Regions from separate parts of the Paenibacillus sp. FSL R5-0701 genome, predicted to be linked through region 4. Evidence: riboswitches for the same ligand, from Rfam matches in the RefSeq annotation. Region 4 holds a riboswitch; each other region holds the start of a gene.
What was found. Region 4 has a riboswitch for cyclic di-AMP ahead of MKZ13_RS17930 (3D domain-containing protein). Riboswitches for the same ligand answer to the same signal wherever they lie in the genome.

Region 1: it holds a riboswitch for cyclic di-AMP, as region 4 does, so the genes downstream of both, MKZ13_RS00530 (C40 family peptidase) here and MKZ13_RS17930 (3D domain-containing protein) in region 4, are expected to answer to the same signal.
Region 2: it holds a riboswitch for cyclic di-AMP, as region 4 does, so the genes downstream of both, MKZ13_RS00150 (ubiquitin-like domain-containing protein) here and MKZ13_RS17930 (3D domain-containing protein) in region 4, are expected to answer to the same signal.
Region 3: it holds a riboswitch for cyclic di-AMP, as region 4 does, so the genes downstream of both, MKZ13_RS10625 (C40 family peptidase) here and MKZ13_RS17930 (3D domain-containing protein) in region 4, are expected to answer to the same signal.

What each region holds. Positions count from the first base shown of each region.
Region 1 covers NZ_CP150230.1:106,901-114,665, forward strand. Annotated here, with positions in the region: gene MKZ13_RS00510 (4a-hydroxytetrahydrobiopterin dehydratase) at 1-211, shown strand, start outside; gene rbsK (ribokinase) at 256-1,239, shown strand; gene MKZ13_RS00520 (cytochrome c) at 1,317-1,673, opposite strand; gene MKZ13_RS00525 (GNAT family N-acetyltransferase) at 1,824-2,318, opposite strand; gene MKZ13_RS00530 (C40 family peptidase) at 2,673-3,107, opposite strand; cyclic di-AMP (ydaO/yuaA leader) riboswitch at 3,147-3,284, opposite strand; gene MKZ13_RS00535 (hypothetical protein) at 3,530-4,381, opposite strand; gene MKZ13_RS00540 (M1 family metallopeptidase) at 4,392-6,383, opposite strand; gene MKZ13_RS00545 (YwhD family protein) at 6,485-6,988, shown strand; gene MKZ13_RS00550 (PBP1A family penicillin-binding protein) at 7,187-7,765, opposite strand, start outside.
Region 2 covers NZ_CP150230.1:28,575-36,339, reverse strand. Annotated here, with positions in the region: gene rsmA (16S rRNA (adenine(1518)-N(6)/adenine(1519)-N(6))-dimethyltransferase RsmA) at 12-914, opposite strand; gene rnmV (ribonuclease M5) at 919-1,464, opposite strand; gene MKZ13_RS00150 (ubiquitin-like domain-containing protein) at 1,620-2,804, opposite strand; cyclic di-AMP (ydaO/yuaA leader) riboswitch at 3,078-3,331, opposite strand; gene MKZ13_RS00145 (TatD family hydrolase) at 3,573-4,343, opposite strand; gene MKZ13_RS00140 (HD domain-containing protein) at 4,677-5,954, opposite strand; gene MKZ13_RS00135 (AbrB/MazE/SpoVT family DNA-binding domain-containing protein) at 6,272-6,526, shown strand; gene rsmI (16S rRNA (cytidine(1402)-2'-O)-methyltransferase) at 6,793-7,680, opposite strand; gene MKZ13_RS00125 (tRNA1(Val) (adenine(37)-N6)-methyltransferase) at 7,681-7,765, opposite strand, start outside.
Region 3 covers NZ_CP150230.1:2,262,558-2,270,322, reverse strand. Annotated here, with positions in the region: gene MKZ13_RS10645 (divergent polysaccharide deacetylase family protein) at 1-178, opposite strand, end outside; gene MKZ13_RS10640 (carbohydrate-binding protein) at 598-2,283, shown strand; tRNA gene MKZ13_RS10635 (tRNA-Leu) at 2,430-2,513, opposite strand; gene pelA (pectate lyase) at 2,691-3,653, opposite strand; cyclic di-AMP (ydaO/yuaA leader) riboswitch at 4,073-4,204, shown strand; gene MKZ13_RS10625 (C40 family peptidase) at 4,210-4,674, shown strand; gene MKZ13_RS10620 (carboxymuconolactone decarboxylase family protein) at 4,748-5,077, opposite strand; gene MKZ13_RS10615 (hypothetical protein) at 5,220-5,438, opposite strand; gene MKZ13_RS10610 (hypothetical protein) at 5,558-5,887, opposite strand; gene MKZ13_RS10605 (xanthine phosphoribosyltransferase) at 5,985-6,566, opposite strand; gene MKZ13_RS10600 (hypothetical protein) at 6,771-7,765, shown strand, end outside.
Region 4 covers NZ_CP150230.1:4,074,393-4,082,157, forward strand. Annotated here, with positions in the region: gene MKZ13_RS17905 (DUF4178 domain-containing protein) at 1-387, opposite strand, end outside; gene MKZ13_RS17910 (DUF350 domain-containing protein) at 411-812, opposite strand; gene MKZ13_RS17915 (PspA/IM30 family protein) at 908-1,579, opposite strand; gene MKZ13_RS17920 (hypothetical protein) at 1,691-2,032, opposite strand; gene MKZ13_RS17925 (polysaccharide deacetylase family protein) at 2,186-2,977, shown strand; gene MKZ13_RS17930 (3D domain-containing protein) at 3,082-3,753, opposite strand; cyclic di-AMP (ydaO/yuaA leader) riboswitch at 3,756-3,953, opposite strand; gene MKZ13_RS17935 (amino acid ABC transporter ATP-binding protein) at 4,174-4,896, opposite strand; gene MKZ13_RS17940 (ABC transporter substrate-binding protein/permease) at 4,883-6,346, opposite strand; gene MKZ13_RS17945 (M20 family metallopeptidase) at 6,529-7,704, shown strand.

The DNA.
Region 1 (7,765 bases), 3.2 Mb from region 4:
ATTCGTGTTCTCCAACTACATGAAAGGGATTGCATTTGTGGATGAGGTCGCTGCGATCTCGGAAGCATTCAATCATCATCCTTTTATTACGATTGACTATACAACGGTTACGCTGCGTCTGACGTCATGGGATGCGGGTGGTATCACATCTGTAGATATCAAGGAAGCAGGACAATATAACGAAGCTTATGACAAAATGAGGTCGGAATAACGAGGTCAGTTATTATCGCGCGGCCAGAAGTGAGTGAACCATACATGTCAGACTATAATCAGAAACAACCTCTCATTGCTGTCGTAGGCAGTCTCAATATGGATCTCGTGGTGAAGACAGACATGATTCCGGAAGAGGGAGAGACGGTGAGCGGTGAGGAACTGCATTATCTCGCTGGTGGCAAAGGGGCCAACCAGGCTGTTGCTGCTGCGCGTCTGGGTGGACAGACTACGATGATTGGTGCGGTGGGATCGGACGGTTTTGGCGAACGTCTGCTGCACAGTCTGACGGAAAGTGGTGCAGATGCCTCGCAGGTTCGCGTATTGGAAGACACGGTTACAGGGACGGCGTCCATTTGGCTCTCTAGGGGAGACAACCGGATTATTGTTATTCCTGGTGCGAATGGGCAAGTGGTGCCTGAGATGCTGGAAGAGGCGGATACGGTAAAAAGCCTGACTGCAGCCGCAGCGGTGCTGCTACAGCTGGAGATCCCGCTGCCAGCGGTTACCCGCGCCGCCCAACTGGCGGCTGAAGGCAGCGCACTGGTGGTGCTCAACCCGGCTCCCGCGGTGCCGGGTCTGCCCCAGGAGCTCCTGCGGTGCGTCGACGTTGTCACGCCGAACCGCAGTGAGCTTGCCGTGCTTACCGGCCGGGATCATCTCCGGCCGGAAGACCTGGATGCGGCAGTCGCAGAGCTCGCCGCATCCCTCGGGGCCGCTGTCGTCACGACGCTCGGCCCCGAGGGGGCTGTATACGCGGCGGCGCCTGGTGGCCGCGTACAAGCAGGGCGTGCCGGCGCGTGCCGTGCGCCCGGCTACGCCGTAAGCGCCGTCGATACGACCGGCGCGGGCGATTGCTTCAACGGCGCGCTGGCGGTAGCCCTCGCGCGCGGTGAGACTTTGGACGCGGCCGTAGGCTTCGCCATGGGTGCGGCCGCGTTATCCGTGACGAAGCTCGGCGCCCAGTCCGGGATGCCGTCCGCAAGTGAAGTTGAGGCCTTTCTGGCTGAGCACGCGGCAGATGCCTAATAATTGGTATAACAAAGAGGCTCTTATTCTCCCAAAAGGGGATTAAGGGCCTCTTCATTATGTAGTTCGTGCAGAGATTATTTCTTCTCTGACAGCCACATGGCGATATTTGCAATCTCTTCATCCTGCAGTTTGCCCTTGAAGGAAGGCATACCACCTTTACCTTTGACAATCGTAGAATAGATCTTCTCCAGATCATCCTGACTGCCGATGTTTGCCAGAGCAGGTCCTACGCCACCTTGAAGCTGATCCCCGTGACAGGAGATACAATTGGCTTTGACCAGTGCCTCAGCCTGTCCGGCATCCAATGTTACTTCCGGCATGGTTGGTTTGGCTTCTTCAGCCACTTCTTCTTTCCCTGGAAGCGTAAACATTAAAACAATAGCTAAAGCGCATGCTGCAAAAAATACTCCGCTCATGATCCATTTGTGCATCCCTTATGTCCCCTCCAGAATGAAAGATCATCTAACCTGAAACTATCCATATCATTATAACGGAACCTGTACTGACATCATAGCATTTTGTGGGAATTTTTTGAACTAATCACATAACAAGGGGCAAATTTGGTTGTTTTGCAATGGATTCTAACCGCGAGGCCCTTCATAAACCATACAGTGAAAGGGCTTCAAGCCGCTTGGGGTCTGTCGTTCGTATGTATCCTGGGTGACAAATCCACTCTTCAGATAGACTTGAATGGCACGAGCATTCCAAGTGAGTACTTCCAGATCAATCTCATTCGTGGGATTTCGGCGAATGGCTTCCTGTACAATGGCAGTGACAAAAGCTGTCCCTTGACCCTGACCACACAGCTCTGGATGCATGCCAAGGCCAATCCGGGTTACCCCTTGAAGTGGGAAGTATTGAGCGAACCCGAATATACGATCGTTCTGATCCAGGACGATTGCATATTGCTCCTGCCGCAGCTGTGCATCTCCGAATTCGACTTCCAGAGCTTTCATCTGCTCCCAGGGGAGCCAGCTGTAGATATTGTAAGGCGGATCATACTGCCAACTGCAGATAAGCTCCGCATGTTCTTCTCGCATGGGTACAACGTGAAACGTCACAGGGGTTTCCTTCATACACCTGCATGCTCCTTTCCTTGAAACAGAACTCTTTGTCCACTCTACAAAAGTGATGTTCATTTAGCAAGTCTTCCTTCCCTAGAAAAAAATGAAACAAAAGTTCCGGTAATTTCGTTTATATTATAACGGGATGGGTAAAAACATCATAAGGGCACGGACGAACGAACGCAAAATGAACCTGTTGATGTCGCAGGATATGCCCCGAGTATAACTTGCAACATGAATAAGGATTGAAGCACAAAAAAACCGCCGGATACATTCCTGCGGAGAATGTACCGGGCGGTTCTGTTATGCTTCTTGCTTCGTTCCAGTATGGTTAATGGTTACAGCATCATGTTGCTCAGCTTGTCCCTAGTCAAGGGCCAGTGATTCATATGCGTCCGTGCTCATAATCCGTTTCGCGCCAACATAACGATTGGCCCAATAGTTTTCACTCAATGCACTGATCGTAACGCCTTTGGAAGAAGAGGAGTGTGCAAACTTTCCATCCCCTACAAAGATTCCTACATGAGATACGCCTTTACCTGTTGTATTAAAGAACACCAGGTCCCCAGCTCTCATTTCCATGCGGGATACGGAATCGCCCATGTCGAATTGGGAACTGGATTGGCGTGCCAAATCAATACCCAACTTGTCGAATACATACCGTGTAAATCCGGAGCAGTCAAAGCCGTTAAGCGTTGTTCCCCCACTTTTGTATGTAGTTCCCATTGCTGAATCAATTACTGTGTCCATCTTTGAATCTGCGAATGCGCTACCTGCACCAAGTGATAATGCGAATGTGATGCTAAGTACAGCTGCGGTTAATTTCTTCTTGAACAAGAGATATTCCCCTTCCAACGCCTGCGAGGTTAGCTTAAGGATTCGGTTGAAGGTCCCCTATGACCCCTCTGTAGCAAGATCAATTCACCCATAACTGGTTCCCCCGCTTCCCAGGTGCCAGGAATTTGGCTATGCTAGTTATGCACCTGCGAAATCAAGAAATGACGATTTAATTTTAAGTAGTTACAAATATGAATGTAAAGATTACAAAGTTGTTACTAAAAACTCACTGCGATTATTGTAACAGAGGAGTACGGCTTTGGCAACGTTTAGCAACAAATTTAGCAAAAAAAACCTCGACCTTTGACGGGGAAAGGTTGAGGTTTGCCTATTTATAAGTGCATTTTAGGCCATGAGTTTAACATGTGATGGTAACAATTTTTAAACTATCTGCTCTCACCTTTGGATATTTTGGACTGCCATAATCGAAAATGGCTGCATATTTTCCACAGACTCAATAGACATCTGGCAAGTGGATACGTCTGTTGTAGTATAAGTCCGGTAAGTCCCGTTAATAACCATGAGGCTGAAGTGAAGGCCCCAAAGACGAGCAGGTGTACTCCGCCCAGCAGGAGTGCAATGCCGATTACAGCGATGAGATGACGCATTGCAATCCAGAGTGCTTTGAGGGTACCGTGAGCCCCGCCTTCTCCTTCTGGTGCCGACACACCGAACTGCATGTAGAGTATGGCATGGTGGATGATCCAACCATATACAATCCAGGCAGCAACATAAGGTATACCAGGCAACAGTAATTGAAGGGAATGAAATCCGTCCATGAGAATGGAGTAGAGCTTCGGTATGAGCCAGTAGGCGGGCAGAAGTATCAATAATGTACGTATAGTGTGGAGAAGCAGCATCGGTTTCCACAGATTTTTGATTCCGCGGACAAAGGGGATGCGCTCTTCTGTAGAATTAAAGTGCTGAAGTGAGTAGAGCAGTCCTGCCTGAATGAGGGGGCTGATCAACATGCGAACTAGCAGCATGCCCCCTAGAATCCATAGATAACGATGAACCTCCGGATGGGTAGACAGGTTAAGTTGACTTTCCATTTTGAACAAAAGTGTACTCAGCTCACCGGCATCAGCATCTGGATAGCGAAGGAGTAGTGGGATGACCGCCGACTGTACCATTCGATAGAAGAAATATCCCCAAATGAGTTGATAGAGAAATAAGAGTGCGGCAATGAACATATGCTGACGGACGAGAAACCAGCCTTCACGTATTTTCGCTTTCACCGTTTCCACCTCACCATGACAGACCTCCGAATATGGCTTCTATTAGTTTGGTTACACTCATGCTCCAGCGGGACTTTGCCTGCTCATCCAGTCCGGATTTCAGGAAATTGTTCATATGGCGGTTCTCCAGCACGATCGAGTACAGGGGATCGGTCATGGCCCAGGATACGGGGGATGTGTGAGTTAATTTATACGTGATGCGATCTTCTTGTCCATTCCATTGCTTGGTGAGGATATGCCCGTCTTCAAAAGCAATGCGAACAGGAACGGCGCTGTAATCACTGCCCTTTTTTGCGATCGTCACGGATGACTCGTACAATGTTTGACCGTCTTTCTGTACGGGCGTAACACGAATCTTCTCTACAGCAAAGTCAGCCATCCCGTTACCATAGACGTATTGATCAAAATAATCAGACCAGGAAGTGCGGGTCACTTGTTCCACAACGTTCTGGAAATCAGCCGAAGTGGGATGTTTGAAGCGGTATTTCTTCACATAGGTAGAGAGAATGCGTTCCATCTTTTTGGCACCGACTTGATGTTCGATACCAAGCAATACAAGCTTGCCACGTGTATAGACATTGGCGGCGTACTCATTCTGTGAATCGAACTTCCAAGATTCTTGTGTTAAGGATGAAGGAGACGTAATCAGTCCCGATTGTACCGGCAGATTCGGAATCAATCCGTATTCCTGCTCCATCAGTTTGTCTTCTGCATAAGAGGTGAATCCCTCATCCAGCCAGGCCTCCTCGAATTCGTTGCTGGCAACCATGCCGTAGAAGTACTGGTGTCCGATCTCGTGGATTACGGTACGTTCCAGGTCATAACCTGGCGTAGTGTCATCGGCTCCAAAGGCCGTAACTAGCGTAGGGTATTCCATACCTCCAGCACCGTTCCCCGCTTTGGGTGGAACTACGATGGATAAGGTAGCGTAAGGATACGGGCCAAACCATTTGCTATAATTGGCTAGAGCGGCCTTCGCAGCATGGAAATAACGTTCTTTCAGATCCTGATGAGCTGGGTCCAGATATAACTTGATTCGTACACCAGGCACATTGGGTGCGGAGAATGGCTCCTCTGCGTACACAAAATCGGGTGAGGCTGCCCATGCGAAGTCATGCACATCATCGGCGTAGAATTGATAGACTTTTTCTCCGTTCTTCACCACGGCTTGCTGCGTCGGAAATCCGGTAGCAGCCACTTTGTATGTTTCAGGCACCCGAATACGCACACTATATATACCGAAGTCGGCGTAAAACTCTGAATTGCCATGGTATTGGTGCAGATTCCAGCCTTCTGTTGTTCGTCCACGCCTGCCTACAGGTTCATAGGCACTTAATTTGGGAAACCATTGACCTGCCATGACAAAATGATCAGCAGTTCCCATCCGGGCAAAAATCTTTGGCAGATTCACTTCAAATCGGGTGTGGAGTGTGATACTTTCCCCGCCTTTGACGGGTTTGGGCAGGCGTACTTTAATGAGGGTGGTGTCCTTGATATTTCCGTCATCTGGTTGCACATACTGCATCCGGTGCAGGAGAGAGAGCCCGTCCTCCGTTTTCATTTCGGTAATGTTCATGGAGCCGTAACCATTGGTAGGCATGACATCACCCCGAAGCTTTCCGCCGGATTCCTTCATAAAGGTGGTGTCAGCAGAAGAGAAGGCGTTGGGATACATATGAAAGTAAAGCTCGTTGACGGTTTTTTTGCCTGGATGAGTCCAGGTGATCGTCTGAGTCCCTTCCAATACGTTTCCTTCGACCAGCTTCACATCCATGTGGTATTCCACAACACGGTTGCTGTACACTTCGGCTGTAGGGGTCTGTACACTCTCTGGAGGTGCTGGAATTGGAGCTATTGCCTTGGGCTTGCCCGATTCGGGGGCGAGTACTGGCAATTCGGAATGAGTTGAGCGATTATAACCCAGAGTGATCCATATCCCTCCGGCAAGTACACACAGGGCCAGGGATGCAGTGAGCCAGCTCTTGGCGCGTCGTGGAATCATCGTTAAATACCTCCCGTTGACAAGCATCTACAGCATGTATATGTTTGCAATGGGGCAATTATTAGTTAAAATATTTGTATCAACCCTTGGAGGCTATAAACATGGACCAAAACGAGCAAAACGGCAAAAAACAGATTGCCTTGAATATCGTTAGTGCAAAAAGCAAGCATAAAGGCTTCGGTGCAGGTTCCATTGAACTGAATAACCTTTCCCCGGTCATTATTGATAATGGCGAAGCCAAAATCGATATTGGTGCGATGCATGCGAAGAGCAAAGTGGAACGCAATATCAAGTTCTCTACCAATCGTGAGGATGTGCCCAACGGACGCCAGGTATGGCTGGTGTGGGTAGCTGTCGATCGCACGGAGGAAGGCCAACTGTATGGTGGAGCAACGGCATGTGAGATGTGGATTGATACGGAAGCAAGACGCGGATGGAAACTGTTGGCGGAACATGTGAATCGCATGGATTATGCCTTGAAGCGTCGCTTCATGCTGGATGAGCTTGGACCTGAAGCTCGAGCTGCACTTAAGACACTGTTGATCTCACACAACGAAGACTGGTGGAATGCTTCTCCGGACGTATTGAAGGAAGCACTTGCCTAAGTTAGATCATTCAACACAGTATAAAAGAAAAAAAGCAAAAGGCCCTTTAACCGGAAAATTCGGTTGGGGCCTTTTTGCTTGTTCATTAACAGTATTCATCGATCCGAATAATTATGAGTTTTCATCCGAAGTGAATTTCCAAATGATCAATATAATCAGAGGTCAAAGGTGACGTAACTAAGTCATCGCGTATTTGCGTCATTCTACCCACCAACGTTTGAAATCTCCCCACCAGGAATGTTTCTCTTCCTGTATGCCTTGTTGATTCTGTACCTGACGGGTCTTCTCATCTTCTCCAGAATCCGAATCATCCGCCGTACCATGACATACCTCTGTCGGTTCAGTGCCATCAATAAAAACTTCCAATCGTTTCTCTTCACAACCGTTGCCTGCCAGCTTGCCGGATTCCGGATCAATATAGACACTTACGACATGATCAGGTACGGTGAAAATTTTGGGTGGTACGCTCGCAAGAGCCTGCTCTGTGAATTGGGCAAAGATCGGCGCCGCCCGGCGACCATCCGAAGTCGAGATGGCTTTGCCTTGGTCGTACCCTACCCATACAGCGGTGGAGAGCTCGGGTGTGAACCCAACCAGCCAGGCATCCGTATTGGTCGTTCCCGTCTTTCCGGCAACCGGACGTTTGATCGCCTTAGACACCCGGTTACCCGTTCCTCCATTTTCGAAGACACTTTCCATTAAACGAGTCAGGACATAAGCTGCTGCAGGTTCCACGACGGTCTCAGCCTTGGTTTGAGGCGATTCATAGAGTACACG
Region 2 (7,765 bases), 3.1 Mb from region 4:
TCATTCAAATTTTACAGCGCTGCACGTACCCCTGCTTCCCACATTACGGTGCTGAGTGTGGCATACTCTTGCAGACTCAACGTCTCTCCACGTCGGGACGGTTGAATACCTGCCTGCTCCAGCAGAATGTCTGCCTGTTCCCGGTTCTCCTTTGTGAAGAAACGTGCCTTCAAGTTGTTTGAGATTGTTTTTCTCCGTTGGGCAAAAGAAGCCTGTACCACTTCGAAGTAGTGTGCTTCATCCGGAATCTCCACTGGTGGTTGCTCACGCACTTTCAGCTTAATGACAGCTGATTCCACATTAGGTTGCGGAATGAAGACCGTAGGCGGCACAATACACACAAGCTCCGGCATACTGTAGTACTGAACTGCGATGCTCAGACTGCCGTAGTCTTTTGATCCTGGTGCAGCAGCCATGCGTTCAGCCACTTCTTTTTGGATCATGACAACAATACTGTCTACCGGCAGCTTCTCTTCCAACAGTTTCATCATGATTGGAGTCGTTACATAATAAGGCAGGTTAGCCACGACACTGACTTTGTCCACGGATGCAAAATCCGTATTAAACAATTCAGCCAGATCAAGCTTCAACACATCCCCATGATGAACACGTACATTCGAATAAGGCTGCATCACTTCTCCCAGGATTGGGATCAAGCGCTGATCAATCTCTACGGCTGTGACAGGACCTGCTACCCGAGCCAGTCGCTCCGTAAGGGCTCCAATACCCGGCCCGATCTCTAACGCGCCCTTGGACTCGTCCAGGTCGGCTGCATTAACGATTTTGTTCAGTATATTTTGATCGATCAGAAAGTTCTGACCCAGACTTTTCTTGAATGAGAATCCGTGTCTTTGAATAATCTCTTTGGTTCGTTTGGGCGTTGCAATTTCTATCGTCTCTTCCATATCCTTCATATGCTCACATTCCTTCACGTTCAATTTGCGCTAATGCTGTAGAGAACTCTTCCCGTGTAATCTGAAATACACTGAGACGTTTGTGGAACTGCTTACCGTTACAATAACCGATGCCCAGCAGATTGCCCATCTCCATGCGACGTGCAGCAGCCTGCGGATGCACGATAAGTCCTGCCGCGATCAGGTCCTCCCAATCGATCAGGCTCGGAGCACCTTCGTATGAAGTATGTACGCGCGCCAGAGCATGACGGATCGCTTCAGGTGAGGCATTCTCCACCCCAATGTCCCCTTTACGCGTTGCATCGGCTTCCGGAATGAAGGCATGTTTGCAGCCAGGCACCTTGTTTGCAATAATTTTACGAATGCGTTCGCCAGCATGATCCGGATCTGTCAGTACAATGACTCCCCGTCTCTCCTGAGCAAGCGCAATTCGCTTCAGAATGCGTTGGTTGATTGCTGATCCACCTGTTTCTATTGTATCGGCTTCAACGGCCCGACGGATAGCTACCGTATCGTCACGGCCTTCCACCACAATGACTTCTTTTATCATGTTCCATTTCTTCCTTTCTAACGCAAAAAGAAGAGGAATATCCTCTTCTCTGCCAAACGGCGGGGGAGACTGAATTCAGACTCCTCCGCCGCATATTCCGCATGAACCATTCATGCAACTATTTTATAGCATTCCCATTTCAAAGTAAAACGATTTTAGTTCGCTTCCGGCTTCACCGGACCGATCACGTAGACCGTCTTGCCTTTCTTACGTCCAAAATTCAGGGCATGCTTCACACTGTCATAATATACATCAATTTTGTTGCCTTTAATGGCACCGCCTGTATCTTCTGCACGACGGAATCCCAGACCTTCGATATATACCCACCAGCCAATTGGAATGACTTTGGGATCAACCGCAATGGTGCGACCTTCCGTTACACGAGTACCGGAAGCTGTTTTTGTACCAATGCCAGGCTCTTCGGAAGAGTAGGCAGTCATGGATACATTTTTAAGTACTTTGGAGTATTTAAAAGAAGTCCCGGATACGGTAATCACTTTGCTGCCCGAGGCAGATGTTTTCTTCGAGTTCGTTGTTGTAGCCTTTTTGGTTGTTGAAGTTTGAGCCGATACGGTCTGAATCTCAGGTTCTTTCACGACCGGTTTTGCTTTGGTGCCGACAGCGATCACTTTATCTACACGATTATTCGCGACAGATTTGCCGACCATTTTTTTGGAGACCAATTCTCCATCCTGAAATACCTTTTCGATATGCTGTACAAGTGTGCCTTCTTTGCCGTTTACAACGACACGGTTATCCCCTTTGTACAAGCTAGGGTCAGCCGTTTTAATAACTTTGTAAGCGATCGGTTGCTCTACTTCCACTGTACGCTTTGTTACGCGCACTACACGGATCTTCATCTCCGCTTTGATCGCAGTTCCGAGCGCCGGATACACTTTATCATTACTTTCAACTTGAATACCTGATTTTTGAATTGCATCTTCTACCGATGAATCGGTTGTATACAGAGTCTTGGTGTCTCCGTCTGCCGTAATGTTAACTGGAACGGCCCGCTCAATAACGATTCGGTCTCCATCTGTAATCGCCCCATTCATGGACATGGATACCTTATCGTGAGGGCTGACTGTGATCGACTGCTCCTCCAGCATTTCCTGAAGCATTCCTGTACGAGTCTCTACCACCTGAGCTTTGCCATCAATAACCAGCGAAATTTGTTTCCCGGCCTGACCGTAAACGACTAACAAGATCATGATTGTAAGCGCAATTGAGAAAATCGCGATCAATGCCATTTGACGCATGTTCTCATGCTTCCACCGCAACGCGAAAGACTTACTGGATGATCGTGACTCATGGGTCTCTTCTGGTTGGAATGTGCCCACTTCTCCGTCCTCCTTCATAGCCTCGCCGTCTAAAGTAATGCATGATGTCTTTGACGTGACTATACCAAATTTTCTACAGAACACAGATTGGACCAACATAATCCGGTTCTGCACCATGAATCAATCTTCGCAACATGATGTCATCCTCCTGAATACCTACCGTATGATGACAATATTTCTTTTATTCAAAAACAAAAAAGCCAAAGAAAGAGTGTAAGAGGAACTCTTTCGTGGCTTCCGAATGATTTTGAATATCGGAAATTCATGCACGAGGTTGCCTCTCTTTTTCCGCTTGCGAGGTTAGCTGTCGGGTTCGGGCGAAAGAGAGCCGCCCTATCTTGGGTCACCCGCTCATGGCGGACGCCCTTGAATTCACCCCGAGACCCAAAGAAGAAATCAAATACGGCTTCGCAGTTCCCTTCGCTGCTTTTGGGTCAGCGAACGTTGCGCATCGGCCAAATACACCGATGTTTAAGCCCTATTGGTTCCCCCGCTCTCCGTTAACGGAGACTCAGCGAGACTGATTCATGAAAGTAATGTTGTTTCATCGGAAAGTGTCCCTTTGTTCATCCCCCGAACATCTGTCCAATTTTCCGCACAACAATTCACTGAAAAGATGATATCCTGTTTTGATGCATGTTGTAAAGCGTTGATCAAGTACGTTTTTCTGAATATTTGGTTAAAATATTGTAATATTCTTGATTTATTTGGATCAAAGGGCAAATTAACTCCGCTTACCTGCCTTTTTCACCTCATTTACTCGTTTTTTTAACGAATTCCAAATCGTTCCATGGCATTTTTGGTTGTTATTGCAGCAATTTCCTCCACCGAAATGCCTTTAATTTCCGCAGCTGCCTCTGCAACCAGACGTACATGCGCTGTCTCATTTCGCTTCCCACGATAAGGGTGAGGTGTCAAATATGGAGCATCTGTTTCAATGAAAAACCGGTCCATAGGAACCTTCTCCAGCACCTCTTTGGGCTGCTTTGCATTTTTGAATGTGATTGGTCCTCCGAAGGAGAGATGGAAGCCCATATCGAGACAATTTTTTGCCGTTTCCCAGCTGCCTGAGAAGGAGTGCATCACACCACCAACCTCACCAGCTTTCTCTTCACGCAAAATTCTTATAATATCCTCATGTGCATCCCGATTATGGATGACAATCGGCATCTTCACTTCACGCGCCAAAGCAATTTGTTGTCGTAATACGCGATGCTGTATTTCCTTTGGTGAAGTGTCCCAGTGATAATCCAATCCAATCTCACCAATCGCAACCACTTTTTCATGCTTGCATAAAGATGCAATCCACTCCAAATCGCCCTCCTGCATTGTGATCGCATCTACGGGATGCCACCCTACAGCTGCATATATAAAATCATATGTTTCAGCGAGTTTCATTGTGGTTGGAATCGTCTCCCGGTTAAAGCCAATGTTGATCATGCGACCAACTCCTGCATCCACAGCACGCTGAATCATGTCCTCGCGGTCCTCGTCGAATTGTGGTGCATCCAGATGTGTATGTGTGTCGAACAGCATCATGTCTGTATCTCCCTTCATGTCGAAATAACGACTATCTTCTTTTTGAAAATTCAATTTGTAAAATCCAATAATTTAATGACTCGTACATAAAACATTTTGGGTAATCTGTGTATTACATCATCACGTTTGTTTCTTCACAACTACAATATATAGAAGATATACAGATATTCTGATCTATATATTGCTGATTAGGCTCATTCTACCAACTTGCATTTACAAAATTATGTCGATCTACATATACTCCCCATTAAAGCAGATTACTGTATCATGGAAAATAGCTCTTTTGGAAAGTGTTTTGATATCAAAATTCTTCATCGGATTATACCCACACGATTACAAGAAATAGGGGCGTATATGTGACGGTAATTCGTGAATAATCGCATCCACCTTGTTTTGCGGGTAATACAAATGATGTTTCCCTCGGTGAAGCCCACTGATGGAACGGACAATGTCAGATACTTCTGACAACTCACGTAAATTGTCCTGTCGATCCAGAAGAAGAATCTGCTTATCTGTGGATTCATCCGGACGAAACACATCATACGGATTATCCGAAGGAAAATCAATTTCAAGATCATATTCGGGATCGAGGCCAGCCTGTACAAAAGCTTCCCGAATCTCTTCCATCATTGTCAAGTCGACCTGTTCAAGCTCTACATACTTATATAACTTGCGATCCATAAAACGTTCGCATAACTCACTCAGAACAGTATCGTCCTCCTTGCGCCACTGCGTAAATGCCGTCTGAATTAATGCTTCATCCAACTGCAAATATTCATCTACGGATAATTCCCCTTCAAATAGTTGAGGGAGTGGATCAATCATGAAGCGGAATTGAAAACCATGTTGTATGAGTGTTTTCGCTCGCTTGAATATTTGCCGCAATATAATTTCAGAACTACGAGTTACCGGATGGAAGTAAATCTGCCAATACATCTGATACCGAGACATTAGGTAATCCTCCACAGCATGCATGCCTGACTCCTTGACTACAATCCGCCCATGATAAGGACGCAGCATCCGAAGGATACGATCAAGGTCAATCGTGCCGTAATTTACACCTGTAAAATAGGCATCCCTGAGCAAATAATCCATTCGGTCTGCATCAAGCGGACTGGTCACCAAGTTCACAACAATCGGCTTTTCATACGTTTTTTGAATGACAGATGCTACTTTCTCAGGAAAATCAGGAGCATACCGTCTTAAGATCGCCCCTACTTCGGTATCACCTGTAATGATGCGACAAGTCCAATCTTCGTGATTCATGTCAAAAGCTTCCTCGATGGAGTGAGAGAATGGCCCATGCCCGAGATCATGAAGCAGAGCTGCACACAGAGCTACAATCTTTTCTTCCTTCGGCCAATCCGAATAATGACTTCTTTCAAATTGAGAGATGATCTTGCGTGTGATCTCATAAACACCTAGTGAATGTGAGAACCGACTATGCTCTGCTCCGTGAAAGGTAAGGTAAGAAGTACCCAGCTGACGAATCCGGCGTAAACGCTGAAATTCCGGGGTGTTAATTAACTGCCATATAACCGGATCTTGCACGTGGATATAATTATGTACCGGATCTTTGAATACTTTCTCTTCCGTTAAACGTTGTTCCATGTCGACTCACTCCTTTAATTTCTTTTATATTAACGCTTTGAGCTCTACGATTCACCTAGGATTCGACACAACATGACGAACTTTGTCGAATGAAGTAGTTTTGTCGTTTTCCAAATCGACAAAGCTGACATTGAGGTTTAAATGCGAAAAACAGCTTCCAATCCCTTACCACCCGTAACCTTGTGAAAAACAGCCTTAATTTTAAGCTAATTTTAAGGTTGACTGATTTGGGAATCGTTGGTATGATGAGTATCATAAAACATAAAATAATGTCGAATAATGACAATGATAGTTAGCTGAGAGGAGCACTGATTATAATGATGAAATCAACAGGTATTGTAAGAAAAGTGGACGAACTGGGACGGGTAGTTATTCCAATTGAATTGCGCCGTACGCTCGGTATTGGTGAAAAAGATGCTCTGGAAATCTACGTTGACGGCGAGCGCATCATGTTGAAAAAATACGAGCCTGCTTGTATCTTCTGTGGTAATGCAGAGAACGTTACTTACTTCAAAGGTAAAATTGTTTGTAACGAATGTATTTCCGAAATCCCTGCACCTGTAGCAAAATAAAAAATACAGGTATACTGGACTTATCTAAATTGTTATTTCTAACCTTTTTAATATTCCTTAATGACCTTCCCGGTGTGAACCCCACCGAGGAAGGTATTTTTTTGCCTTGTTATGGGTTCCATTATCCAAAATAATTCTGTCACACGAGAACCGGAAGAAACGATGAAATTTTTTTGAGTCACTCTGCTCTTTTTAATATTCCACTAAGGTTGGTTATAAGCTTCTTTTCAGGTTATGTTCCCCACAACAGAAGATATTTGGTTAGATTACTGCTCAATTAATGCATTATATACATCACGCTTCGTCAGACCGCGATCAGTAGCCGTTTTTTTCATTGCATCTTTGCGGTTATGTCCTTCATCCTCATAATGGCTGACATGATCCGCGAGTGACATGAGCTGCCACCATGCTTCGCGCTCAGCCTTACGCTCCTCTTCCTTAATGCCTTCTACCAGCAAACAGTACTCGCCAAGAGGCGGATGTTCTTCAAGCCAGTCTATACATTCCTTCACGGTGCCCCTTGCGAATTCCTCATGACGCTTGGTTAGTTCACGAGCCAGGACAATCGAACGATCACCCAGAATCTCTTCGAGGTGGACTAATGTTTTCCGAATACGGTGAGGCGATTCATAGAATAACAAAGTCCCGTTGGATTCGTCAAAAGCCTCCAGCACTTTTCGCATGTCCTTTTTCTCCCGCGGCAAAAAACCGCCGAATGTAAAACGCTCCGTCGGTAATCCGGACACGATCAGAGCAGACAACGCAGCGTTGGGTCCAGGGATGGGAATGACCGTTATTCCGGCCTCCAGTGCAAGCTGTACAAGGTCAGAACCAGGGTCCGAAATGGCTGGCAAACCGGCATCACTGACGAGTGCCAAATTTTTTCCTTCTATTATATAGCGTATCAGTTCAGGTCCACTCGCCCCCTTATTATGCTCATGATAACTAAACAGCATCGAAGGTGTAATTTCAAAATGCGTAAGCAGCTTTCGGGTCTGGCGTGTATCTTCTGCTGCAATGATGTCGCAACTCTGCAATGTCTTGATCGCCCGGAAGGTCATGTCCTCCAGATTACCAATGGGTGTTCCAACCAGATATAGCTTGCCTGATCCTTCAGGCTGCTCCGCATAGCTTTTTTGAATATGCAAAGTCATCTAAAGCCCTCCTTTCGTAGTACGCTCAGCATGTTGCTGACCATAGTAAATATCCATAATCTCTTCGCAGTATGTCCCCTCTTCA
Region 3 (7,765 bases), 1.8 Mb from region 4:
CCGTACCCCTCATGTCATTACCAACATCATCGATGATAATCGCTAACCGTTTGTCATTCGATGGGGACTCTGAAGCTGCCGCTGTAGGCCCTCCTGCCGATATGCCTGCGTAAAACACAATCAAAAATGCCATGATACCTGCAATGAATCGATAATTCTTTCTCTTTTCCTTCATCATGATTCCCTCCCCGTAACTTCTGTGATCTCATTGTTTGATAATGAAGGGAGGAATATGTAAGCCAAAGCCTTCCTTTATAACAATATCCCCGCCATTGGAGACCTCTATCTCAAACGAAGATCCCCATCATGCCAGTTTTTCTCCTTTGCATTAAGACAGGAACTGTCATTGAACAGTTGGAAAATAGAGATTAATTAGAAAAAATACTGTAATTTGTCAGGTTTTCAGTTTAGGAATTATTTAGTAGAATCAACAAATGAAAGAGGTTATGTGCTTCATTTCATTCCTATGATTTATGGAAGGAGGTTTTGAAAGGGTTTACATAAAATAAATGCCAGACAATCCGCTATTCTTGTTTGTTATCCCTGGTCGCGGTTTCTCTATGTAACCATTTACCATTATCGAGGAGGATGAAAGTAGTGAAATTCAAACTAAAAAAGACGATTAATGTTCTTTTGGCCTGTTTAACAGCCCTGCCTTTGATGTTAACCCCGACAAATGTGTCAGCAGCCAGCGATGCCAACATTAATTTGTCCTCGGAAAAACAGCTGATCAAGGGCTTTGGGGGCATTAACCTTCCTGCCTGGATTGGTGATCTGACTCCCGCTCAACGTGAAACTGCTTTTGGTAATGATCAGAATCAGTTAGGCTTCTCCATTCTCAGGATCTACGTCGATCCAGATTCCAATAACTGGTATCGTGAAGTTGCCACAGCCAAACGGGCTATCGAAAAGGGTGCTATTGTATTTGCATCCCCATGGAATCCTCCAAGCAGCATGGTTGAAACGTTCAACCACAATGGTGACACAAATGCCAAACGTCTGAAATACGACAAATATGCCGCCTATGCGCAACATCTGAACGACTTTGTAACCTACATGAAAAATAACGGCGTAGATTTATATTCCATTTCTGTGCAGAATGAACCGGATTATGCTCATGACTGGACCTGGTGGACTCCACAAGAGATCCTTCGATTCATGAAAGAAAATGCCGGGTCCATTCAAGGTACCAAAGTCATGGCGCCTGAATCCTTCCAGTACTTAAAGAACATATCCGACCCAATCCTGAATGATCCGCAGGCGCTTGCCAACATGGACATTCTGGGAGCACATACGTATGGAACCCAGATTTCTAATTTTGCCTACCCTCTCTTTAAGCAAAAAGGAGCCGGTAAAGAACTGTGGATGACTGAGGTGTATGTTCCGAACAGTGATAACAACTCAGCAGACCGCTGGCCTGAAGCACTGGACGTTTCCTATCACATGCACAATGCCATGGTAGAAGGTGATTTCCAGGCCTATGTGTGGTGGTACATCCGCAGACAGTATGGTCCGATGAAAGAGGACGGTACCATAAGCAAACGCGGGTATAATATGGCTCATTTCTCTAAATTCGTGCGTCCAGGCTACCTGCGAGTCGATGCAACGAAAAATCCGGATACAAACACATTTGTCTCAGCCTATAAAGGTGATAACAAAGTCGTCGTTGTGGCAATTAACCGCGGAACTTCAGCCACAAGCCAAAAATTCGTTCTGCAGAATGGTAATGCCTCCACTGTGTCCTCATGGATTACGGACAGCAGTCGAAACCTGGCAAGCGGAAACCCGCTTACCGTATCCAATGGAGCCTTCACGGCACAGCTCCCGCCTCAGAGCGTAACAACGTTTGTTGCCAACGTTACTGGCGGAAATAGCGGCGGGAATACAGGCAGTGGCACTACGTATGAAGCCGAGACCGGAACGTCACTTACGGAAGCTACCATTGAAACAATCTACCCCGGTTACACTGGCTCCGGGTATGTTAACTTCAATGCGATGACTGGTTCGGCCATTCAATGGAACGGCATTAATAACACGACAACAGGTACCAAAAACGTAAAGTTTCGTTATGCGCTGGAAAGCGGCACTCGGAACCTCGACATCTTTGTGAACGGAACCAAAGTCATCAGCAACGAGCCCTTTCTAGCTACGGGAAGCTGGTCCACTTGGGTTGAAAAAACAATACAGGTCCCCATGAACACGGGGACCAATACATTGAAAGTGGTCACCACTGGATCGGAAGGACCGAATATTGACAGCGTTAATGTTACCGCAGCGCAATAAACGTTCCATATGGCTGATGGAAGACCATTTGCTGTACGTGCAGCTAAGCACTAACCTCTTGGATACTCAAGTCTAAAGTTAGTTTTATATCAAAAAATGCAAAAAAAGACTCCTTAAGCGTTAGCTTAAGGAGTCTTTTTATTAGATGCGGTCGAGAGGACTCGAACCTCCACGGGGGTTAGCCCACACGGACCTGAACCGTGCGCGTCTGCCAATTCCGCCACGACCGCATATTGTATCTCCGTGATCAATATCGGCGACAAGAGATAATATATCATGTGGAATCTATCATGTCAACACTGAAAATAATAACAATAAAGCCCGAACCAGACGTCCATGTCGTTTTCAGGCTTTACCTTTAACTGCTGCTAATAGTTTGGTTCATTAAAACGGAAGCATACATCAAATTACAGCTTGGAAGGCCAGTTACCATACCATGCATAACCGCCTCTTCTTTCTTTATCAATATCACTTAATTTGTATTTTACTACCCCATCACGACCAATAAAGATTGGTTTATCCGTCCCTATCTCATAGAAGCGTGCCCAAATTGGTGCAGCTTTGGAATCAGCGATAATTTTACTATCTCCATTAGCTCTTTCATACTTGTAACCCGTAATTTTCACTTTGTTAAACCAAGCCTCCGCTCCTTTAATGGATGCAGTAATTTTAGCGTTAGCAGGTCTGGTTTTCAGAAATTTAACAATCGTTACACTCTCTCCAGCTGTCAGCGATGGCACTTCGTAGATTCTTGCGCTCGCTGGTTTAAGGGAGCTGGAATCATGTTGTTGTCCCCATGCTGTGAGCTTACCACCTGAAACGACCTGTGTATTCAAAATCGCCTCCACACCTTTGGCAACTGAATTTTTACTGCGGTTAGCAAGTATGCTGTCGATAAAAGAGAAATCACCTTTGCGTGCCGCTACTTCATCCAGCATGATCATTACATTAATCATGGCATCATCATTGTAAGTGATGTGCTTGTGGTATCCGGAGCTTTGGTAAACTTGTGGCCATCCGCCGTTTGAATACTGCATGTTGATCAAAAAGTTAATTCCTTTGATTGCAGCTGTGGAGTAACGCGGATCATTCGTCTTTTTAAATTCCTTCGCCAATCTTCTAATTTCTGAGTATGTAGCCTTGTTGTCTATCGTGGACTTTGCCCACTCTCCACTTGTCTGTTTATAATCTTTTCTCCAACCTCCATCCGGCAGCTGGTTCTTCAAAATATCAGAAATACTCGCTGTCGTACCCGATGCATCCGCAGCAGATACCATCCCTACAGGGAGAACTGCCATTCCAACTGCCGAAAACACCATTGTACATGCCAGGACAAAAGTAATTATTTTCTTCGCTTTCAAATGTAACACTCTCCTATGTTCGTTTTTATAAATCTTCCACTTCTACTTTACCTATGATACTCGTCTCTAAACCTCCTTTATTTGTATTTATCGCATAATAAAATCAATTTTAATCCAATATGTGGATTGGATACTCAGATAATATGCAAAAAATCGCTTTTTGTCAATATATGCAACTTAATGAATATAATCTCTCTAATTCTACATAACGGAATAGTTCTTTTAACTCATGACAAACCTATTTATTTATCCAAATTCGTCTTAAACGAACCAATAATGACGTTTTTGTCATGAATGATACCCAAACTTGATCCCTTCTTTCATATAAAAACCTTAATTCCGCTAACATTGAGGTATTACGAAGGGTTTTAAATGGGTTTGACAATTACGCATTTATGCAATATAGTTTCAAATAGTTACAAAAACTTAATTATTCATTGCCGAGTTTCATGTTTGAAAACGGGGGAACCAATTTGGGTGAATTATTCTTATACATAGGAAATATAGGGAACCTTCTACCGAACCCTTAGCTAACTCCGTAGGCATCGAAGGGAGAACATTGATTTTGAAAAAACTGATTATCTCCATTTTTGGAGCAGCTGTATTATTTACATCCGGGGCAACAAGCACAGAGGCAAGCAGTATCAACTCCGTAGTGAACAACATGACAGGTATTCCTTACAAATGGGGTGGCACAACTGTAGCCGGCTTCGACTGTTCTGGTTTTATGAGATATCTTTTCAACAAATACAGCATTGAATTACCACGTACTTCGCAGCAGCAAGCCAAAGCAGGTACTCCCGTATCCAAGAGCAATGTTCGGACAGGTGATCTGGTGTTCTTTAATACAACAGGCAAAGGCATTTCACATACAGGTGTATATATCGGCGGCGGACAATTCGCTCATGCCTCCAGCAGTAAAGGTGTAAGCATCACGAAGTTATCGAATCCATACTTCAATGATCGTTATGTAACAGCACGTCGGGTAACTGGACAGTTTATGTATGATAAAATGCTAGGTAAAATGTGATTCACATACAAAAAGGCATCGGTTATTAACCGGATGCCTTTTTTGCACTTAAAAATGTATGTTGCATTGCTTACTAATGCAGCGCCTTCTGCACTCGCATCGCACCCTGAGACAGGGCATGTCCTCCTCCAACAGCTCCGGCCACCGCAACGGTCTCCATAATCTCCTGATCTGTTGCACCCTTGGCACGGGCTTCTTCTACATGGTAGAAGGTACATACCTCATTGTTGGCAAACAATCCAATCCCAAGGGCAATTAGCTGTTTTGTCTTCGCATCAATCACGCCAGGTTGGAAACATTCTCCGGTAAACTCATGATACGACTTCACCACACCTGGCAGCACATCGCTTAATGCTCCAATCTGATCCTTGTAGGCATGAACTTTATCATTCATCAATGTCATGGCTTGTAGCACACCCTCTCGGCTATAGTTACAGATCTTCCTCACTGTACCTATCTTCTCTCCCGAGTGAGCCAATTATGCCAAGAAATCATGGTAATTCCAAACATTTAACGCGCATGGCCACTGCTATAATTATAAGCTGTTACTCACTAAGTGGACTCTGGCGCGGCTCGCTGAACAGCTGATAGCTGTAACCTCGGTCCAGCTTAACGACACGTCGATTCTGACGACGGATAAGTACCTGCTCGCCATCCCAGGCAACCACAATCCCCTTCACGTCGTTCGATTCCAGCTCGTCCCGTACGACTCTAACTTTCTCACCTGACAGACGCAGGGCGTCCAATTCTGTATCACTAATCATCTTCATGGCTCCTATATTTCAAATTTATTTACAAAAAGAGACCTAAATGAAAAGTCATTTAGGTCTCACGTGACTGTATTGGACTGTCATGTCATTCGAAATTATGTCCCGACTGAAAGTTACCGCTGCGCGTGCTCTTTGCTGTCGTTCTTCTCGAACCAAAAATCAAGCACTTTGGCGGACATCACACGTTCTTCAAGGTACTCCACTTGATGCGGTGTAAATTGTTCTTTCCAAGAGAAGGACAACTCTTCGCACAAGCCTACAATCGTCAGTAATTCTGACCAGGCAACATAGCGTTTGTACCAGAAAAATTGAGGATGTTCAATCATATAGGGATAAAGGTCATCGAATTCCGTATGTTTACAATCCAGGGCACGTTCAAAATGAACTTTCGATTCCGCCAGCTTATCATTAAAAAATTGTTCTGTTGCCGGTTGGTTCCCCATGGTGTTGCCTCCTCTCCCTAACATAACCCCATTATAAATGAAATCGGCGGTCATGCAAAGGCATAGTTCAAAAAATAGGCCCTATTCCTTTAAAATGTCACATTTCGTTATCGTCAAATTGTACTGTTCCATCGTTCAGGGAACGAATGCGTACCAAGGCTTCCACCGGAATACCCTGTTCACGAATCGTGCGTGCCCCTGCCTGGAAACTTTTCTCGACCACAACGCCGAATCCGACGAGTTCCGCGCCAGAACGCTCGATAATTTTGATGACGCCACGAGCGGCATCTCCATTGGCAATAATATCATCAATGAACAAAATGCGGTCATTCTCATGAATGAACTCGCGAGATACCATAATGTCAGTTACAATTCCTTTGGTAAAGGACGGTACACGTTCACAGTAAGCATCAGGATCAGCCAGAAGTGTTTTTTTGCGACGGGCGAATACAAGGGGCACCCCAAGTTCATAGGCCGCTGCAAAAGCAACCGGTATCCCTGAGGATTCTACCGTGATTACCCGAGTTACTCCACTTTCACGAAAACGGGCAGCAAACTCACGTCCCATCTCCATCGTTAATGCAGGATCAATCTGGTGGTTCAACAGACCATCCAGCTTTAATACTTGATCCGAGATAACCACACCTTCTTGCAAAATTCGTTGTTTCAATAATTCCATGATTTGACCTCCCAAGCCTATCCTATGAGGTAAAAGTATCATATATCTATCTATAAGTTCAAGCGAAATTGCCTGGGCGCTGTCCTTGAGACACAATTCAAGACAAAGCTCACTATCGATTGTCATGAGTTTGGTGGGTCAAGCATACCTTCTACCATGGTACCCGCATGTCCAAACTATACAGGGGCCTGAGAGGGGAAACACATGAAACAGGCATTTCGGGTGCTGCAGATCGCATTTACATACATCGGAACGGTTGTCGGAGCCGGCTTCGCTACAGGGCAGGAAATTTTGCAGTTTTTTACCCAGTATGGCAAATGGGCCACCATCACCATAGGCTTATCCACCATGCTCTTTGTCTGGTTAGGTACCAAAATGATGCTGATCGCTCACGATACCGGGTCCCGCTCTTATGAGGATCTGAACAAACATTTATTCGGCCATAAGGCGGGCAAATGGATCACCTGGGTGACCCTTCTCATTCTCATTGGCGTGAACAGTGTCATGCTTGCCGGAGCAGGCTCCGTTTTTGTCGAACATCTGGGTTTGCATTATCAGACAGGTCTGATCGTCACACTTGTAGGGACATACCTGCTTCTCGGTCGGGGCATTCAAGCCATCCTACAAATGAATAGCATCGTCGTGCCCATGATGCTCCTGTTATCTCTGCTCATGATCACAAGTACCATCCATCATCCAGGTGCTTCCCGATTCATCACACTGACGACAGACTCAAACCCTATTCAAGTGTGGCTGTCTCCACTATTGTATACTTCATTCAATCTGGTGTTGGCTCAAGCTGTTCTTGTGCCTGTAGGTAACCAGATTCGTAGTCGGAATGTGCTGAAGTGGGGTGGAGTATTGGGTGGAATTGGCGTTGGTTTCATGCTGATGGCAGCTCATTTTGCCATGTCAGCTCAGATGCCCGGCATCATCCAATTCGAAATCCCGATGGGCAGCATTGCCTTTCAACTTGGATGGGCAGTGCAATCTGTATATGTATCCCTTATTTTCATGGAAATATTCAGTACCTTTGTAGCCGATATCTATGGAATGACCTTGCAACTGAGACAACATATACGTGTCCATCCCCGTTTCATTACATTAACCATTATGCTGTTGTGTTACTCACTCAGTCAGTTTGGATTCAGTTCCCTGCTGTCCATCCTTTACCCTATCTTCGGAAGTATGGCATTAAT
Region 4 (7,765 bases):
TACCAATTGTTCTCCAGCCTGGCCATATGGAGTTCTACCTGCCGTTGATACCATGCCTCCATACTCTTCCTCCAGATGAAATGCGCGTCCATCCAGGTCCAGCAACGTGGGCACCTCATCAGGTGCATCAAGCCTGCCATCAATTGGTGTATATAGAGCGTAACGTGTGAGTTCCCGTTCTTCGATATGCAAATATCGAAATGCGGTACCATCCTGCAGCGTGAGCACAACTGCATTTCGAGCGCGATTTTGTACCCGACCAACGACTTCATAAGTGACCAGAGAAACCTCACAGATATCACCAGGTGCAAGCTGAAGCATCGTTTTCTCTGCCTGCGGTGGTTCAGGTTTTGTTAGTATTCCTTTAATTCGTTTCCATACACTCATGAGAATTACTCCTGTTCCTTATCTTATAAACAAGCTGCAATAATCAGTGCGCCCACGATATGTAAAGCGCCAGAGAACAACCCGTATCCTGTCTTCCCTTGCTGAATTCCCGTATCCAGATCCAGATTGGCCCATTTGCGAATCATAAAGTGTACAACGCTCTCCAGAATCAACAAAATGATAAAGGATACAACGGAGACCAGCAATGCCTCTCCAAGATGACCAGCTGTAGAAATGGACGTAGCGAGTACATACCCTTGTGCAAATAATTTCATCACCATACGTGTGGTTACTGCCATATTGCCAGCCTTAACTTCAGCAAAATCCTTATATTTCGTGAACAGTGAATCTACATACATCAAGACAAACAGCAAAACCGAACCAGATCCGGTCCAGACCAACATCGCCAAAATATTCAAATCCATTTACACAGCCCCCACATATCAACATGAACCGCATTTAAAAGCGAAGGAGAAATGCTCTTCTCCTCCGCTGGTTAACCCTGCTGACAACCAAGGTATTAGTTCTTATTATCGTACTGTTTCATCAATGCTGCGAGTTCGTCTTCAACAGCTTGATCTTTACCCAACTTCTCGAACTCTTCATCCAAAGACTTGCCTTTGGAAGACATTTCGTTACTTGCTTCTGCCTGTGCTTCCATCTGCATCATTTTCTCTTCCATACGCTTCATACCAGCACTTGCAGTATCAGAGCCAAACCCATTCAACGCTTTGTTGATTTCCGTTTGGGCTTTTGCTGCATTGTAGCGGGCTACCAGTGTTTCACGTTTGTTCTTCATTTGAGTCAGTTGCTTACGCATCTCGTCGAGCTTGCCACGCAGGTTATCTGCAGAAGCCTTGTTTTGGTCATAGCTGGTTTTATACTCAGCCATCTTCTCTTCAGCAGCCTTTTTCTCTTCCAGAGCACGTCGAGCCAAATCCAGATTCTGAGCACGTGCCGCCGTATGCGCCTGCTCTTCACGTTTCTTCACAAGAGCTTCCTGCTCTTCGAATAACTGCTTAAATTTCTTCTCAATGGCGATTTGTTGAGCTACTGCTTTCTCCGCATCTTCCAGATCCTCTTGCATGTCGCGGATATATTGGTCCGTCATCTTGATTGGATCTTCCGCCTTGTCAATAATGGCGTTGATGTTAGACATGGTTAGATCACGCAAACGTTTGAAAATGGACATTATGTTATTCCTCCTAGTCGATATTACATCGTATATAAACATACATACGTAACAATCTACAACTCGTTTCAATTTTAGCAAATAAAATCAAAACATTCGATGACTCTTACGTCAGGAAGATCGTTTATCTTTGATCAGATGATCTTCCATCAACCTCTCTGCAGTCTGCACGATTTCGTCGATCTGCATCCGCGTGATGGAATCAAAATGAATACCCATGATCACCGTAACGGTTACTTTCAGCTGCTGGGCAGCCTTCCGGGCAAGCCGCTCACACAGTTCTTGTTCCTTATGACCGGGAATATGTACCGTCGTCCCGCTTACGCGCTCATGATCTACATAGAATGTGGCTGCGGCGCCAATATGCGCCTTTCCTCCCGTAACGAGAAAAACCTTATCTTCTCCTGCTTCAATCACCTGTAAACGTATGGATTTCAAATCATATGTACTCATACCCATCCACCTATCCTTTTCTATATGTTATATATGGAGGAATTATGGCTTTCATGAGCTACATCGGCAATGAAAATTCTCACACTACGCATAACTTATGGATAGCCCGGGCATACCAAAGAGAACGTCATTTTGGAAAAGGAGGCCGTTATTATGCGCGTACGCCTCATTATGCTGATGGTTATCGTTATTTTTCTCGGAGGATATCATGCTCCAGTTTCATCGCGGGATGTTTCAAGCCCGCCAAGTGAATCCGTATCAGGTTCGGATTCTGCGGAAGAAGAACAACTGACATTGGGACAGTTACGTCAAAAATATGCCGATACGTTCAAAACCAATGGTCCTTCAACAAAGAAGGTTGCACTGACTTTTGATGATGTACCTGATCCACGATTTACTCCACAAGTGCTGGATGTATTGAAGAAATACAATGTCAGAGCTACATTCTTCATCGTGGGTAGTCGTGCAGAGAAACATCCGGATCTGGTGAAACGCATCATTAAGGAAGGGCATATGGTTGGTAATCACAGCTACAATCATCCTGAATTCAGTAAGCTGTCGATGAATGCCTTTCGCAAACAAATTTTACATACCGGGGATATTATTCGACGTTTGGCGGGATATACGCCGAAGATGATTCGGCCGCCTTATGGAGACATTAATGAAGAACAGCTGAGATGGGCTGCCAAACAACACTATAGCATTGTGAACTGGAACGTAGACTCTCTGGACTGGAAAGGCCTTTCAAAGGAACAGGTGAAAGATAACATCCTGTCTGCCGTAAAACCAGGCTCCATCGTTCTGCAACATGCTGGAGGCGGTGTAGGATCAAACCTGAACGGCACGATTGAGGCTTTGCCTGAAATCATTGAGGAATTGCAAAAGCGCGGATATGAACTTGTCACCTTGGACGAAATGCTGGGATTGTCAAAGGCCAAAGATTAAGATGACGATGAAGAAATAAATGAGAATATTAAAAGGGTGCTGTTCAATCGCAAGTTTGCGACTGGCAGACACCCTGTTTGAATTCGTTAGATGTAATTAATTTTCTACTTCAGAATGTACAGCTCGATATCCTGAAATCCAAATGTGCTTACGGACTGTTTGCTACCCGGGATAAAGATATCAATCCGGTGACCCTTGATTGCACCGCCTACATCACGCGCTGTGGCTACAAAAGCTTGTTTTGGCAATCCTGGATGGCTGTGACCCGTTACCAGTACTTTGGTTCCGAGTGGAATTACACTTGGATCAACTGCAATCGTACCCAGTTCAAGGTCATTTCCGAAATAATCGACTGCACCCCAGCCTCCATTTTCAGACGGATCTGCAGAGTATGCCGTTGCTTTCACGTTCACAGCTTTGCTGTAATCGAATGTTTTACCCCAGGCTTGAACCACTTTGTTATCTGCGTTAACGTCCAAACTTGCTGTAGTAACCGTTTTGGCTTGGGTCTTGCTCTCCGTCGCCGCGGCAGCTACATTGTTTGCCTTACCGGGAATCGTAATTTTCAAACCACCATAAATATTGTAAGGTGAAATGTCGTTGTTTGCTTTAACCAACGTGTTCATTGCTACTCCATATTGTTTTGATAAGGTGTAGAAGGTATCCCCTTCTTTGGCCACATGAACTGAATCGGCGTGAGCCGGAACGGCTTGAATGAGCATTGCTGTTGTCATTAATGCTACTGCTGTTTTGGCTATACGTTTCTTGTTAATCATGGTCTTCCTCCCTCATTGTGCCTGCGAAGTTAGTTGTCGGATTCGGATGAGGAGCCCACCCTATAGGTTCTTCATTACATTTGAAACGTTATGTACCCCTAATTCACCCCAAGCAGTGTGCTGTAGATCTTCCCCCTGCACAAATCTGCATCGTTACATCCCCCGCACTCCCTGTCCGGAAGTTTCGGCAGAGTTCAATATATCACAATTTTGTAACCTGAACTTGTAGTAATTCTTACCAAATGGTTTTTTAGCATGTAAGCATATGTAAGAGTACTGGATACTTTAGAAATATTGGACGACCCGATTCCTTTACATTTGGTAACAGAATAGTTACTTTTCCGAATCCATACGTGATTATTAACCATAAAAAAATAGCGTCACCGACTCGAAGTCAGTAACGCTAATGATCACTTTCATTTAGAGTACTTTGGCAAGAAAATCACGTGTACGTGAATTTTTCGGTGCTCCAAACACCTCATCAGGTGTTCCCTCTTCTACAATAACCCCGCCATCCATGAACAGGATCCGGTCTCCTACTTCACGTGCAAAACCCATCTCATGCGTTACAATGACCATAGTCATCCCACCTTCTGCAAGACGTTTCATGACATCCAACACTTCACCGACCATCTCGGGGTCCAGTGCCGAAGTAGGCTCGTCAAACAGCATGACATGCGGCTGCATAGCCAATGCTCTTGCAATAGCGATCCGCTGCTTCTGTCCACCGGACAGCTGATTCGGGAATGTATCTTTTTTATCGTACAAGCCCACAGTGTTAAGCAGATCAGCAGCAATTTTCTCCGCTTCCTGCGTGGATTGTTTCTTCACTTTAATCGGAGCAATCGTGATGTTTTGCTGTACCGTTTTGTGTGGGAACAGGTTGAAATGCTGGAACACCATGCCCATTTTTTCCCGAGTTGCATTAATGTTGTGCTTGGGGTCCGTAATTGAAACACCTTCAAAATCGATTTCACCTGATGTAGGTTGTTCCAAGAGGTTCAGACAACGCAAGAATGTACTTTTACCTGAACCGGAAGGACCGATAACCACGACAACCTCGCCTTTGCCAATCGTCACATTAATGCCCTTAAGCACATCGTTATTTCCATAAGATTTGTGTAATTGTCTAACGTCTATCACTTGCACTCAACTTCCTTTCCAGTCGTCCCAGCAGCTTGGACAAAATAAACGTCATTACAAAGTAGATGGCTGCTGCAATCAAAAATGGACTCAAGCCTTGGTACGTAATGTTCTTGACTACACTTGCCTGATACATAATGTCCACCATACCGATAACAGAGATAATGGAGGATTCCTTGATAATCGTTATGAATTCATTACCAATTGCCGGCAATACGGCCTTGAAAGCCTGTGGCAATATGATGTAACGCATGGCTGCACCTCTGCCCATTCCGAGGGAGCGAGCTGCTTCCAACTGGCCACGATCCACCCCTTGGATACCTGCACGGAAAATCTCCGCTAGATACGCACCACTATTAATGGAAAGCGTGATGATACCTGCCTGAAGGGCAGTGAAGTTAATGCCAAAGCTCAGGGAAAAACCATAGTAAATAATCATTAATTGTACCAGCATCGGTGTGCCACGGATCACTTCAACGTAAGCAGTACCGATCCAGCGCAAGATTGCAGCGTCATGCAAACGGAACAAACAGATGATCAATCCAATAATTACCCCGAAGATAACCCCAAGTGCAGACAACAGAAGTGTGTATCCTACACCTGTAGCATAGAAACTTTTGTACTCCCAGAATACTTGGAAAATATTTTGTGATTTGTTCGCTTTATCCGCCATCAAGAGGCTGGCGTCCGTCACCATCTGATTGATTTTATCTTCACTTTTCAGTCGCTCCAGTGTTCCATTTACTGCAGCTAGCAGCTCGGTATTACCTTTACGAATCCCGATTGCCGCTTCTGCTTGCTCTTCGTCCGGAACAGCAGCAGCAAGTCCAATGATATCGTCCAGATAACCTGCAGCAACGGTATCTTCAACGATTGCCGCGTCAATGCGTTTTGTTTGCAGTTGAAGCACGATATCGGAGATTTTATCCAGCGCAGTAAGCTTCGCTCCTGGAATACTCTGTCCGATCGTTTCCTGAATGGAGCCTTTCTGAACGCCAATCTTCGCATTTTCAAGTTCTGCCATGGTTGGATATTTGTCTTTATCCACATTGCGAACCATAATCACTTGTTTTGATTTATAATAGGTGTCGGAAAAATCGATACTTTTCTTCCGCTCATCCGTCGGCGTCATACCTGAAATCACCAGATCAACACGCCCGCTCTGCAATGAAGGCAGAAGACCGTCGAAGCCCATATCCTCAATCACAAGCTCAGCGCCAAGATCTTTGGCAATCTCTTTGGCGATCTCAATATCGAAGCCGACGATTTCATCTTTACCATTAATCACTTTATGGAATTCGTATGGTGCAAAATCGGCACTTGTACCGAGCACCAGCTTTTTACTGCCTGAATTATCTGTAGTTCCACTTGCAAGTGCCACAGGAACGGCAGTTGTCAGTAGAACAACAAAGGTCAACAGCATCATGGTGTAACGACTTATTAATTTCAACCTTGTTCTCTCCCCTTACAATACTTTGTATGCTTCTCATGTTGATGACTGAGTCATTATAAAGTACAATGCATGATTATGCAATGCATTTTGACAATACAAATCTTGACTTGTTTCTGAAAAAATAAAGCAAACATGATATAATCAATAAATTATTTTCATTTTGCATAAGGAGTTTACTAATGACATCTAACAAATCACAGATCCTGACGGTTATTGATCAATATGCTTCCCGTTTTAAAGCCATTTCATCATATATCGGTGCCAACCCCGAACTGGGGAATGAAGAGTATCTTGCTTCTGCTCGTCTAAAAGAAGAACTGGTCTTTCACGGGTTCACTGTAGAGGCTCCAATCCTTGGACTGGAGACAGCCTTTATCGGAACCTATTCAGCCGCCAAACCCGGCCCTACCATTGCATTATTGTGTGAATATGACGCCTTGCCGGAGATCGGTCATGCTTGTGGTCACCATCTGATCTGTATGATGAGTCTTGGGGCTGCTGTGGGGCTAAAATCCATTCTGGATGAAGTAGGCGGAACAATTAAAGTGTTTGGTACACCTGCTGAAGAGACACGTGGTGCCAAAGTTCCGATGGCGGAAGCAGGTCTGTTCGATGACTGTGATGTCGCTCTTATGGCGCATCCATATTATGCCTTCGAAAAGTCAGGCAGCTCGCTGGCTATTGATGCTGTGCAATTTGAATTCCATGGCCGATCTTCACATGCCGCTGCAAGTCCGCACGAAGGTATTAATGCACTTGATGCTGTCATTCAAACGTTCAACGGAATCAATGCATTCCGGCAACAAGTGAAAAGCACCGTGCGCATTCATGGTGTGATCAACAACGGAGGTCAGGCAGCAAATATCATTCCTGACTATGCTTCTGCGCAATTTTATGTACGGGCAGCAACTCGCAAAGAATTGAATATTCTCACAGAACGTGTGATTCAGATCGCTGAAGGTTCTGCTCTCCAGACAGGTTGTAAGCTCGTGACATCCAACTATGAAACGTCCTATGACGAGATGGTCACTAATGAAGCATTCTCAGCTGCGTTTAGTCAAAATCTGATGGAACTTGGTATCCCACAAGAAGAGATAGTGAGTGGTAACGATCATGGCTCCATGGACATCGGTAACGTTTCCCTGAAATGTCCTGCAATCCATCCTTACATTCGGGTTGTAGACGAGGTGCACACACTGCACTCCATAGCCTTCCGTGACCTTGCTCTTCAGGAGCGCGCGCTGGATGGCATGATTCTGGGAGCAAAGGCACTTGCTACAACAGCCTATGACGTACTGAGCCAGCCAGAACTGCTTCAAACCATCCACACGGAGTTTGAGCAAGCTATTCGCTAAAATTCACTTTCAACACGTTATATTGGGTGCCCTGAACAATCTTGAATCTCAACTTGTTCAG